Regions from separate parts of the Streptomyces laurentii genome, predicted to be linked through region 1. Evidence: riboswitches for the same ligand, from Rfam matches in the RefSeq annotation. Region 1 holds a riboswitch; each other region holds the start of a gene.
What was found. A riboswitch is a leader RNA that binds a small molecule or an ion and turns the genes downstream of it on or off. The one in region 1 is predicted to bind cobalamin.
Positions count from the first base shown of each region.

Region 1 (4,003 bases):
CCCTGGCCGTTCGCCCTGCTCGGCCTGCTCGGCCTGGTCATCGGCGCCAGCGGCCTCGTCCTGGCCCGGGTCCGGGTGACCGTCGACCGGCACGGCCTGACCGTCACGTACACCGTGTTCCCCGCCTTCCGGACCCGCGTCCCGTTCGACGACATCACCGCGGTGACCGCTCGCGACATCAACCCACTGCGGGACTACGGCGGTTGGGGCTACCGGGTCCGGGTCCACGGCACCGCGGTCGTGCTGCACGCCGGCGAGGCGATCGTCGTACGGCGGGCGAGCGGCCGGGACTTCGCGGTGACCGTGCCGGACGCCGCCACCGGGGCCGCGCTCCTCAACACCCTCCGCGAGCGGACCGCTTCCGACGCCGCCGACGCGCCCGGTGAGAGGATCTGAGCGTGCTCTTCCGGGTCGACTCCACCTCCGCCGTACCCCTCGGCGACCAGATCGCCGCCTGCGTGCGCGGTGCCCTCGCCGACGGCAGCGCCGAACCCGGCGAACGCCTGCCCGCCGCCCGCGAACTCGCCGACTCCCTCGGCGTGAACGTCCATACGGTGCTGCGCGGTTACCAGCGACTGCGCGAGGAGGGCCTGATCGAGCTGCGCCGGGGCCGCGGCGCCGTGATCATGCCGGGCGCCCAGGCCCCGGACCGGGCGCACCTCGTCGAGCGGCTGCACGCCCTGGTCGGCGAGGCCCGCCGGCTGGGCGTGACGGACGACGAGTTCCTGGAACTCACCCGTACCAGCCTGAGCTGATCACCCAGGCCGGCCGGGCCGGCCACGCGTCACCCCACCGGCGTGTCCAGCCGGAGGTTCCAGCGTCCGGCGCGGCCGCTCAACGACGTACGGGACAACGGGCGTACGTCGAGGCGCCAGAAGGTCTCCTCGGGCGCGCCGAGCGCGTACGCGACGGCCGCGCGGATCACGTCGGGCTCGGCGACCGCCCACCTCTCCACACCGTCCGCCGAGCCCTCCAGGGACTCCATCCACCCCGCCACCCGGGCCCGCAGCTCCCGCAGCGACTCACCGCCGTGCGGGGCGGCGCCCGGGTCGCCGAGCCAGGCGGCCACCGCCTCCGGTTCGGCGGCGGTCACCTCGTCGAGCCGGCGGCCCCGCCAGCGCCCCATCGCGCACCCGGCGAGCGCCGGCTCCTCCGCGTACGTCTCCAGGCCGAGCGCGGCGGCCGTCGCCCGGCACCGCCCGGACGGCGAACAGACCACCCGCACCCGCGGCCCGGGGCACACCGGCCGCCGCTCCGCCTCCACCGGCCCCGCGTCGTCGAACCGGGCCTCGCGCAGCGCCGCGTTCAGGGCCGGGGCGATCAGCGTGAGTCGTGTCGTCATGGTGATCCATCCCTCAACGGCCGGAAGCGGGCCGGGAGTTCGGCACTCTTGGCGCAGCGTGTCCGGCGCGGTACCGTCGGTTGACATTTCCATAGATCGACGACGGCGAGACGGAAGTCCGGTGGGAATCCGGCACGGTCGCGCCACTGTGTGCCGCTCCCGGTCCACGCATCCGGTACCCCTACCGCGTGCCCGGCGGCGGCGAGTCAGACCTGACGCCGTCGTCGCGCACCACCGTATGGGACGCGAGTTCCCGAGGAGGTTCCACCATGGCCGAGGCCATCGCGGCGTCCGCCGCCGTACCGACCACCCCCGCCGTCACCGTTCCGGTGTCCCTGCCGGTCCGTTCCGTGCTGCCCTGGGCACTGTTCGGCGGTCTGCTGATGCTCGTCGCGCTCTACTTCGTCGGTGCCGAACAGGGCGCCCTGTCCGTCTTCGCGGGCAGCGACGTGCACGAGTGGGTGCACGACGGGCGTCATCTGCTCGGATTCCCCTGCCACTGAGGGGACGTCGCATCCATGTCGTCCCCTTCCACTCCCGACGGCCGGGCCCCGCTGGGCTCTCTCGTCGGGAAACTGCTGGTCCGCGGCATGCTCGCGGGCCTGATCGCCGGACTGTTCGCCTTCGCCGTGGCCTACGTCGCCGGTGAACCGTCCGTCGACGCCTCCATCGCGGTCGAGGAGGCCGGCGCCGCGGCGGAACACGCCGCGGGCCACGGATCCGCGGCTCCCCCGGCCACCGGTCACGAGGCCGGAGGGCACGAGGCCGGAGGGCACGAGGCCGGAGGGCACGAGGCCGGAGGGCACGAGGAGGAGGAGATCGTCAGCCGGGACCTCCAGTCCACGGCGGGTCTCGCCACCGGTGTCCTCGTCTACGGCGTCGCCCTCGGCGGCATCGCGTCCCTCGCGTTCTGTTTCGTGCTGGGACGGGTGGGCCGCTTCGGTCCGAGGGCCACCGCGGCGCTCGTCGCGGCGGCGGCCTTCACCACGGTCACCCTGGTGCCGTATCTGAAGTACCCGGCGACCCCACCGGCCGTCGGCAATCCGGACACCATCGGGCAGCGCACCTCGCTGTACTTCCTGATGATCCTGCTGAGCGTGCTGCTCGGCATCGCCGCCGTCGTCGCGGGCCGCCGGCTCGCCCCGCGCCTCGGCAACTGGAACGCGACGGTCGTCGCGGGCGCGGGCTTCGTCGCCGCGGTCGCGGTGGCCTGCGTGTTCCTGCCCGGCAACGGGGATTCCGTGCGACCGGGGTTCCCCGCGGCCGTGTTGTGGGAGTTCCGGCTCGCGAGCCTCGGCGTCCAGGCGGCACTGTGGGTGGCGTTCGCGCTCGCCTTCGGCCCGCTCGCCGAGCGGCTGCTGGCACCACCGGCCGCCCGTACCGCGGACCCGGCCCGCACCCCGGCCCCCGTGGCCTGAGCAGCGCGACGGCCCCGGGCCCGTACACCGTAAGGGGTACGGGCCCGGGGCCGTCGTGTCGTCGGCTGCCGGGGAATCAGCGCCAGTCGATGCGCTTGCGGACCGCGCGGGCGGCCTTCCAGCCGAAGCTGAAGGCGTACGCGGACAGGGCGGACGGCGCCTGCTTCAGCTGGAGCACCAGCTCGGTGTCGCGGGGGCCGACGCGCACCGTGTGCGGCTTGCGGGACGCGGCTCCGGGCAGCGTGACGGCGTGCTCGTCGGCCCGCTTGCTGACCTTGCCGCCGAGCGCGGAACCGAGACCGCCCTCGGCCGACAGGCGGCCCGCCGTACAGCGCAGCGAGACGTGCCAGTCGCCCTGGCCCAGCGCGGCTCCGCCGTCGGCGGTGCCGAGGTCGACGGAGGTCCGGAAGCAGGCCCGGCCGTAGTCGTACGTCTCCTTGCCGCGGCTGACCGTCATATGCGGCGACGGCACGTGCTCGACGGGGAAGACGAGCCTCCGGCCGGAGCCGGCCTGCGTGAGGACGACCTCGGTGACCAGGTCCCGCGTGTCGACCTGGTCGATGTACGCGTACCCCTCCAGGTCGAGAACGGTGCCGCGCCAGGCGAGCTTGTCGACGCGACGGCGCGGGCTGGCGCCGATCACCGAGCCGGTGATCTCGCACAGTTCCTCGTACTCCGGGGAGTCGGCGGCCGGGAACGGCGGCGCGGCATATGCCTTGGCGCCGCGCACCACGGTCTTGCCGGGCCGGCCCGCCAGCTGCCAGGCGACGACCTCGGCGAGCTCGTCGGTGAGGCCCTCGCGCAGGCAGTGCGCGACGAGCTTCTCGTTGACCGGCATCTTGGCCATGATCGCGGGGTTGATCCAGCGCTCCGCGTACGGACGCGCCAGCTCCACCAGCCGCTGCCGCTCCTCGGCGTCCGCGTCCACGAACCGCTTGTCGAAGCGGTCGACCATCTCGGCCTTCACATGCCGGCCGACCAGGTGGTCGCGCAGCTTGCCGGGCTCGGTGAGACCGGTGATGAGCGTGACCATCTCGTCGGCCTGCTCCAGGCCGATGCCGAAGTCGATGCCGTTCGCGGTGATGTTGCCCTCGTCCGCCCGGCGGACGACGTAGTAGCAGTCGTAGTCGCCGACGATCGAGATGACCTTGCTGTGGAGGTACGCCTGCGCCACGAAGTACTGGTCCTCGCGGATCCGCATGTGCTCCGGGAAGCGGATCTCGTGCTTCTCCACCATGTCGCG
Region 1 covers NZ_JBEYHT010000077.1:12,606-16,608, forward strand. Annotated here, with positions in the region: gene ABZ693_RS31960 (SdpI family protein) at 1-396, shown strand, start outside; gene ABZ693_RS31965 (GntR family transcriptional regulator) at 399-755, shown strand; gene ABZ693_RS31970 (histidine phosphatase family protein) at 785-1,342, opposite strand; adenosylcobalamin (AdoCbl) riboswitch at 1,426-1,574, shown strand; gene ABZ693_RS31975 (CbtB domain-containing protein) at 1,624-1,845, shown strand; gene ABZ693_RS31980 (CbtA family protein) at 1,861-2,760, shown strand; gene ABZ693_RS31985 (glycosyltransferase family 2 protein) at 2,837-4,003, opposite strand, start outside.

Region 2 (4,003 bases), on a different contig from region 1:
TCAGACCCTGCTTCCAGGCATAGGCGTACATCGACGACAGCTTGCCGATGGTCGGCGTCTCCATGAACAGGTTCAGTGACTGCGCCTGGTCCAGGAACGGGGTGCGGGCCGCCGCCATGTCGATCAGACCGCGCTGCGGGATCTCCCAGGCCGTCCGGTACAGCGCGCGCGTCTCGGCCGGCACCCAGGCGAAGTCCTGCACCGAGCCCGACGACTCGCGCAGCGCCTCCCGGGTCTCGGCGTCCCACACGCCCAGCCGCTTCAGCTCGTCCACCAGGTACGCGTTGACCTGGAGGAACTCGCCGGACAGGGTCTCGCGCTTGAACAGGTTGGAGACCTGCGGCTCGATGCACTCGTAGACACCGGCGATCGAGGCGATCGTCGCGGTCGGCGCGATGGCGAGCAGCAGGCTGTTGCGCATGCCGACGGCGGCGATCCGGGCGCGCAGCGCGGCCCAGCGCTCCGGCCAGGTCAGCTCCACGTCGTAGTGGTCCGGGTGCAGGACACCGCGGGCCGTACGGGTGCGGTCCCAGGCCGGCAGCGGGCCGTGGCGCTCGGCGAGGTCGGCGGACGCCTCGTACGCGGCGAGCATGATCCGCTCGGCGATCCGGGTGGAAAGCGCCCGCGCCTCGGCCGAGTCGAACGGCAGCCGCAGCCGGAAGAACACGTCCTGGAGGCCCATGGCGCCCAGACCCACCGGCCGCCAGGTCGCGTTGGAGCGGCCGGCCTGCTCGGTCGGGTAGAAGTTGATGTCGACGACCCGGTCGAGGAAGGTGACGGCGGTACGGACGGTCGCGTCGAGCCGCTCCCAGTCCAGCTCGCCGGCCTCGGTGTCGACGAAGGCGCCCAGGTTGACCGAGCCGAGGTTGCACACCGCGGTCTCGCCGTCGTCCGTGACCTCGATGATCTCGGTGCAGAGGTTCGAGGAGTGGACGACCGCGCCGGGCTCGGCGGTCTGGTTCGCGGTCCGGTTGGCGGCGTCCTTGAACGTCATCCAGCCGTTGCCGGTCTGCGCGAGGGTGCGCATCATCCGGCCGTACAGCTCGCGGGCCGGCAGCGTCTTGCGGGCCAGGCCCGCCGCCTCGGCCGCGCGGTAGGCGGCGTCGAACTCCGCGCCGTACAGGTCGACCAGCTCGGGCACGTCGGCCGGCGAGAACAGCGACCAGTCGGCGTCCGCGTTCACCCGGCGCATGAACTCGTCCGGGATCCAGTGCGCCAGGTTCAGGTTGTGGGTGCGCCGGGCGTCCTCGCCCGTGTTGTCGCGCAGCTCCAGGAACTCCTCGACGTCCGCGTGCCAGGTCTCCAGGTAGACGGCGGCGGCGCCCTTGCGCCGGCCGCCCTGGTTCACCGCGGCGACCGAGGCGTCCAGCGTCTTCAGGAACGGGACGATGCCGTTGGAGTGCCCGTTGGTGCCGCGGATCAGCGAACCGCGGGCGCGGATCCGGGAGTACGCGAGGCCGATGCCGCCCGCGTGCTTCGACAGGCGCGCCACCTGGTGGTAGCGGTCGTAGATGGAGTCCAGCTCGTCCTTCGGGGAGTCGAGGAGGTAGCAGGACGACATCTGCGGGTGGCGGGTGCCGGAGTTGAAGAGGGTGGGGGAGGACGGCAGGTAGTCGAGCCGGCTCATCAGCCCGTACAGCGCCGCGACCTCGTCCAGGGCGCGCACGCTGTCGTCCTCGGCGAGACCGGCGGCGACGCGCAGCATGAAGTGCTGCGGCGTCTCGACGACCTTGCGGGTGATCGGGTGGCGCAGCAGATAGCGGGAGTAGAGGGTGCGCAGGCCGAAGTAGCCGAAGCGGTCGTCGGCGGCCGCGTCGATGGTCAGGTCCAGCCGGGCCGCGTGCCGGGTGACGAACGCGGCGGTGCGGTCGGCGATCAGGCCCTCGCGGTGACCGGTGGCGACGGAGGCGGAGAAGGAGACCGCGCCCTGCCCGGCCGCCTCCTCGGCGATGGTCAGGGTGAGCAGCCGGGCGGCGAGCCGGGAGTACGCCGGGTCCTCGGCGATCAGCCCCGCGGCCGCCTCGGTCGCGAGCTCGCGCAGCTCCGCCGTGTCCGAGCCGGGATGCCGGCCGCGCAGCGCGGCGGCGGCGACCCGGCCGGGGTCGGTGTCGGGGAGGTCGGCGGTGAGATCGGTCAGGATCCGCAGCAGCGCGGTTCCCGGGCCGTCGGTCTCGGCCGCCTGGTCCGCGGATGATGGGGCCGAAGCCGGATCTGCGGGCGCGATGGTCACTGGGGGGCTCTCCCTCGCTCGGCTCGGGGCCACGGCGGGGGAACGGGGACGTGCGGGGGCCGGGAGGATACGCACGGCGCGCCGCGTCCACCGGCCCACTCCGCGAGGCCCGGACGTCTGTGGCACCCGGAACGGACGGACCGGGCGCGCTGTCGGCAGGTCCTCGGACTTTCCTTCCTGCATAAGCGCACGAAGTACACCGTTGCGGGACAGTTCCGGACTTCCACCGGATTCCCCTGCGACGACAGCGAGATGAGCATACATGTGGGGGGCACCGCTCATGGCACCCCCCACATGTTGTGTGTCGGGCGCTTCCGTCCCTTGTGTCCTACGGCGTGTTCCCGAGCTCCAGGGCGTAGGCGAGCAGCGTGAAGTCCACCCCCGGGAGGGGCTGCCAGTCGCGTTCCGGGGCGCGGACGAAGCCCACGCGCGCGTAGATCCGGTGCGCCCCGGCCATCGACTGCTGGGTGGACAGGACGATCCGCGCGCAGCCCGGGACGGCCCGCGCGCGCTCGACGCACGCCCGTACGAGCGCCTCGCCGACGCCCCGGCCGCGGCCCTCGTGGCCGACGGCCAGCATCCGGAACTCGGCCTCGTCCGGGCCGGCTATGTCCGCCCACTTCCCGTCGCCGGTGGTGAAGGTCACCCCGCCGAGGACCGTCCCCGCCTCGTCGGCCGCGACGAGCACCTCCGCGTCGGCGGCGCGCCCGGCCACGTCGCGCAGCAGGTGCGCGTACTCGTCGTCCTCGCCGAACGCGAGGAAACCGTCGTCGCGGTAGGCCCGTACGGTGATCTCGCCGAGTGTCTCGTAGTCGTCGGGTCGTGCGGTCCTGATCGTGAAGTCCATGCGGCGCATTCTGCCGAGGATCAGCCGCCCACGCCCACGCTGTTGTCGGGCGCTCCGTCGCCCACGGGCGGCAGGTCGCCGCGCTCGACGGGCTGCCGGCCGCCGGCCGGCTTCTCGGGCAGGACGCCGTCCAGTTCGCGGTCGTCGGCGCGGTGCGCGTGCTCGGCGGCGGCGCGCAGCAGGTCCTTGCGGACGGTGGGCGGGGCGCCGACCTCGATGCGTACGCCGCCCTCGGCGCGGATGTACGTGTGCCGTTCGGCGGAGACGCGGTACCAGCCGGGCTTCTCCGCCGTACAGCGGTCGCCCCGCGAGGTGGCGGCGCACTCCTTGTCGCCGAAGGTGCCGCGTTCGGCGGTGAGCGTGATCTGGGTGCCGTCCGGGGCGACGTACGTGGCCTGGAAGCCGTCGTCGCCGACGACCCCGGCCGACTGGCGGGCGAGGGTGAAGCCGTCGGCCTCGGTGACGTACACGTGCTTCGGGTCCACCTGCGCGTACCGGGCGCGCTCCTCCAGCTCGGCCCTCGGCGGCGCACCGGGCGTCGGGGTGCCGGTCGCCTGGCCGGCCGGGTCACCGGCGGTGGTGCCGGTCTCGGTGCCGCAGCCGGCGAGGGCCAGGCTCAGGGGCACGAGCAGCAGACAGCAGGCGGATATCGCACGGGAGTTCATCCACCCATCCTCGCCCGGGAAACGACGGGGCCGCCGGGGTTCCCCCGAAGGGAAGGCCCGGCGGCCCGTGGTACGTCAGGTCGGAGCGTACCGAGGTCGGAGCGTGCTCGGGTCGGAGCGGCGGAGGGTCAGTGCCCGGCGGCGCCGACCTTCGGCAGCTCGGTGACGACACCCTTGTCGCCCGCGTCCGCCGTGTAGTCCTCCGGCGAGGTCTCGTCGACCCCGTCGGGCGTCCCGACGGCGCGCAGCACGAGGGTGAGG
Region 2 covers NZ_JBEYHT010000001.1:110,622-114,624, forward strand. Annotated here, with positions in the region: gene ABZ693_RS00520 (ribonucleoside-diphosphate reductase subunit alpha) at 1-2,230, opposite strand, end outside; adenosylcobalamin-variant (AdoCbl-variant) riboswitch at 2,380-2,478, opposite strand; gene ABZ693_RS00525 (GNAT family N-acetyltransferase) at 2,559-3,077, opposite strand; gene ABZ693_RS00530 (hypothetical protein) at 3,098-3,742, opposite strand; gene mctP (monocarboxylate uptake permease MctP) at 3,871-4,003, opposite strand, start outside.
Region 2: linked by a shared signal. The riboswitch ahead of ABZ693_RS00520 (ribonucleoside-diphosphate reductase subunit alpha) and the one ahead of ABZ693_RS31975 (CbtB domain-containing protein) in region 1 are both predicted to bind cobalamin.

Region 3 (4,003 bases), on a different contig from region 1:
GCCATGCCGAAGAGCAGCAGCGCGGAGATCACGAAGGTCGCCGCGTCGAGGACGAAGACCACCGGGACGCTGCCGAGGGCGAGCAGCACACCGCCCATGGCGGGGCCGACCAGGTTCAGGGTGTGGTTGGTCGACTGGAACAGCGCCACCGCCGTGGGGATGCTGTGGCCCCGCACGATCAGCGGCACCGCGCTGATCCGCGCCGTCTCGAAGACCGCCTTGCCGATGCCGCTCAGCAGGATCAGCGCCAGCAGCGGCAGCGGCGAGTCCCGGACGGCGATCATCAGCAGCGCCAGGACGGCCCGGACCAGGTCCGAGCCGACCATCAGGACCCGGGCCGGCACCCGGTCGGCCAGCGGGCCGACGAAGGCGCCGAGCACCCCGGACGGCAGCAACTGGGCGATGACGACGAGGGACACGTACAGGACGGGGTTCGACGTCCCGGTCGCCACCACGTAGATCAAGGTGATCTTGGTGATGGCGTCCCCGAGGAACGACGCCACGACCGCCAGCCAGTAGCGGAGGTACGTGCGGTCTTTGAGCAGTTCGAGCATGGGTGTCACCGTTCTGGTCCGTGCCCGGTCCGGCGGTCCGGCGCACGGCACGTCGTCGGGAGGTCCGCGAGCCCCGTGGGCGGAAGTCCCGCTGCCTGGTGGGGTGTCCACCGCGCCCCAGCATCACCGGACGGGGTACCGAGAGGGAAGCAAGATCGACAGGCCCCTTCGGGCCTTGGCCGAAAATGACCACCGAGGAGGGGAGCGTACGGGCCGCCCATCCCCCCGGCGGAACTCCCGATCGGCCGGTGACGGGCGGCGCCGGCCCCTGGGACGCCCGGCGCGTCCGACGACTCCGACGCCTCAGACGCGGAACAGGGACCCGATGAACTCCGCCAGCAGCCGCTCCTTCAGACGTGGTGGCAGCGCGTCCAGCAAGGCCAGCACCGGTGCCATCCGCGACGGCAGCCCTTGACCGTCAGCGCTGCCCAGGCCGGCGAAGGCCAGGAACCCGGCCACCTCTTCCGGGGTGAGCGTGTCGGGGTCGAGGCCCTCGGCCAGGTCCCTCAGCCCCGGATCCACCACGACCGGTTCGAGAGCCCGCGCCGCGGCGAGGGAGCCGGTGAGGTCGGCGAGGAGCGCGCCGACCCGGTCGACGGTCGCCGTAGTGAGCGTCAGGTGCAGATTGGGCGGCAGACCGTCGAAGGAGAGCTGGGGCTGGAGGTACCAGCCGCGCTCCCGCATCTCGTCGGCGACATGCAGCACCAGGCTCAGGTCCGGTTCGCCGCCGGGTCCGGACCGACCCGGCGGGGTGCCCGCGGGGTCCGGGGCGGTGGGCTCGGGGCATGGGCGTCGTCCCAGATGCTGGGAGGGGGAAGCCGCCTCCCCGAGGGTGCGACGATCAACTCGCCCACCGTAAGGGAGGGTTCGGGCCAGTCCTAGTGATCTGGTTGGGAGTTGGTTCGTCACCACATGAGTCGATTTCCGTACCAATTCGGGGGTCTGGCTGACGGGCGGCGCTTGGTTTCGGTCTGTTGTGGGTTGTGGGTTGTGGGTGACAACAGGCTGGAGCCGCTGGTCTTGAGTGAGGCCGAGCGGCAGCGACCGGACACGATCATCTGCCGGAAGCCGTCGCCGCGCAGGTGCACGGAGCCCGGCAGTCGCTCGGCCAGCAGTTGGGCCACGGTGGACTTCCCGGACGCCATGACACCCGTGACGAGCACGACTGCGGAACGGAGCTCGTGCACTGTTGACCCCCGTCCTGGTGCACCTGAATCAGAACAGCCGTGAAACACCTGGCCGGAACAGGTCTCACCACGAGATCAGATCCGTAATCGCCGGAGGCTTCACGTTGGTCACCCGTGGTGCCACGCTCGATGTACCGCGCCCCGCAGCGGAGTGGTCGTCACACTCGAATCAGGCCGAGGCCGACACGGGAACCATGCCGAGGGCCGGGACTCTTCCCCTCACGGCCGGACTCCCGGTGGTTTGGTAGCCTGTCGCCGCCGTGGTGTACGGGAAACCGGTTGAAAGCCGGTGCGGCCCTCGCCACTGTAGCTGCGGAGTTCCGCGGCCCTCGCTGACGGCTCCCGGAGCGGTCAGGGCCACTGGGTGGATCGGAGACGAGCCCCCGGGAAGGCCGGTCGTGAAGCGTTGATGCGGAAGCCAGGAGACCGGCCACGGCGCGACATGTTCCACGAGGGTTGGAGAACACGTGCCTGGGGGTCCCTTGCGCCCGTTTCGAAGTGAACGTTCCATACGCCCGGCGCGCCCCATGCGCTCCGGCCTTGCCGCTGCGGCACTCCTGCTCGTCGGGGCGCTCAGCGCCTGTACGGGTGCGCCCGCGGCCGACAAGCCCGCCGAGGCGGCCGGGAGCGGCCGTCGAGCGCCGGTGAGCGTGAGCAGTTGTGGCGTCACCACGACCGTGGCGGCACCACCGAGCCGGCTGGTCACCCTCAACCAGGGCGCCACCGAAGTGGCCCTGGCTCTCGGTCTGCAGAACCGGATGGCCGGAACGGCGTACCTCGACGACGCGGTCCCGGCGAAATGGAAGGCGGCCTACGAAGCCGTCCCGGTGCTTTCCAAGGAGTACCCGGCCAAGGAGAAGCTTCTCGCGGCGCGTCCGGATTTCCTCTACGCCTCCTACTCCAGCGCGTTCACCGACAAGGTGGCGGGCACACGGGCGGATCTGAGCTCCCAGGGCGTCGAGTCCTATCTGTCGCCGTTCGGCTGCGCCGACAGCAAGCAGGTGCCGCCGGCGTCCTTCCAGGCGGTCTGGGACGAACTGGGCGATATCGCCAAGGTCTTCGGTGTCGAACCACGAGCCGCCGCCATCCAGAAGGATCAGAAGCAGGAGCTCTCGGAACTCGCGGCCAAGGCGGCGGGCAAGGGCCTGAACGTGCTCTGGTACGACTCGGGCACGAAGACTCCGCTCGTCGGCGCCGGCCATGGCGGCCCCCAGCTCGTGCTTGACGCCGTCGGCGCCCACAACATCTTCGGCACCTTGCCCGGCGGCTGGAAGAGCGTGAGCTGGGAGCGGGTGGCCGCGGCGGACCCGGACGCCATCGTGCTTGCGGACGCCAGTTGGGACACCGCACAGGCCAAGATCGACTACCTGGATCACGACCCGGTACTGAGCAAGCTCAGCGCCGTCCGGAACCGTGCGTTCGTGGTCGTGCCCTTCTCCGAGTCGACGCCCGGCGTGCTGCTCGCCGGCGGTGCCGCCCGGGTTTCGGCCGGCCTCGGCAAGCTGCACCCGCGTTCATGACCGCGGCAGATCGTCCCGCCGCACGGCCCACAGGAGCGCGCCGCGCGGCGGCGGCCCTGGCCGTTGCCGTGTTCCTGCTGCTGGTCACCGTCCTGCTCGGCCTCGCCGTGGGATCGGTCCACGAGCCGCCGCGCATCGTGGCCGACGTCGTCCTGCGCCGGCTCGGCCTCGGCGACTCCCACGTCACGCTGCTGGACGACCAGATCATCTGGCAACTACGGCTGCCACGGGTCCTGGGAGCCGCCGCGACAGGCGCGGGACTCGCGGTCTGCGGCGCGGTGCTGCAGACCCTGACAGGGAACGACCTGGCCGACCCCTACCTGCTCGGGATCTCCAACGGCGCCGCCGTCGGCGCGGTCACCGTGATCGTCCTCGGCGTCGGAGTCTCCGGCGCCGCGGCGGTCAGCGCGCTCCCGGCTGCCGCCTTCGCCGGCGCCCTGATCGCCGTCGTCGTCGTGCTGGCACTGGCCGGGGCGCGCAGCCGGTCCCTGCCGGCCTCGCGGACCGTGCTGGCCGGCATCGCGGTGGGGCAGATATGCGGCGCGTACACCTCGTTCGTCGTGCTCGTCCTCGGCGACCGCAACGCCGCCCGCGGCGTCATGGAGTGGACGCTGGGCTCGGTGGCCGGGGTGCGGTGGCACACGGCCGTCTTCCTGACCGTGGTGACCGTCGTCGGTACGGTGTTCATGGTCGCGGCCGCCCGGGACCTGGACGCGTTCGCGTTCGGCGAGACCGCGGCCCG
Region 3 covers NZ_JBEYHT010000009.1:147,323-151,325, reverse strand. Annotated here, with positions in the region: gene ABZ693_RS08835 (MFS transporter) at 1-554, opposite strand, end outside; partial or broken gene ABZ693_RS08830 (aspartate aminotransferase family protein) at 858-1,292, opposite strand; partial or broken gene ABZ693_RS08825 (phosphotransferase) at 1,595-1,699, opposite strand; cobalamin riboswitch at 1,986-2,189, shown strand; gene ABZ693_RS08820 (ABC transporter substrate-binding protein) at 2,269-3,261, shown strand; gene ABZ693_RS08815 (FecCD family ABC transporter permease) at 3,258-4,003, shown strand, end outside.
Region 3: linked by a shared signal. The riboswitch ahead of ABZ693_RS08820 (ABC transporter substrate-binding protein) and the one ahead of ABZ693_RS31975 (CbtB domain-containing protein) in region 1 are both predicted to bind cobalamin.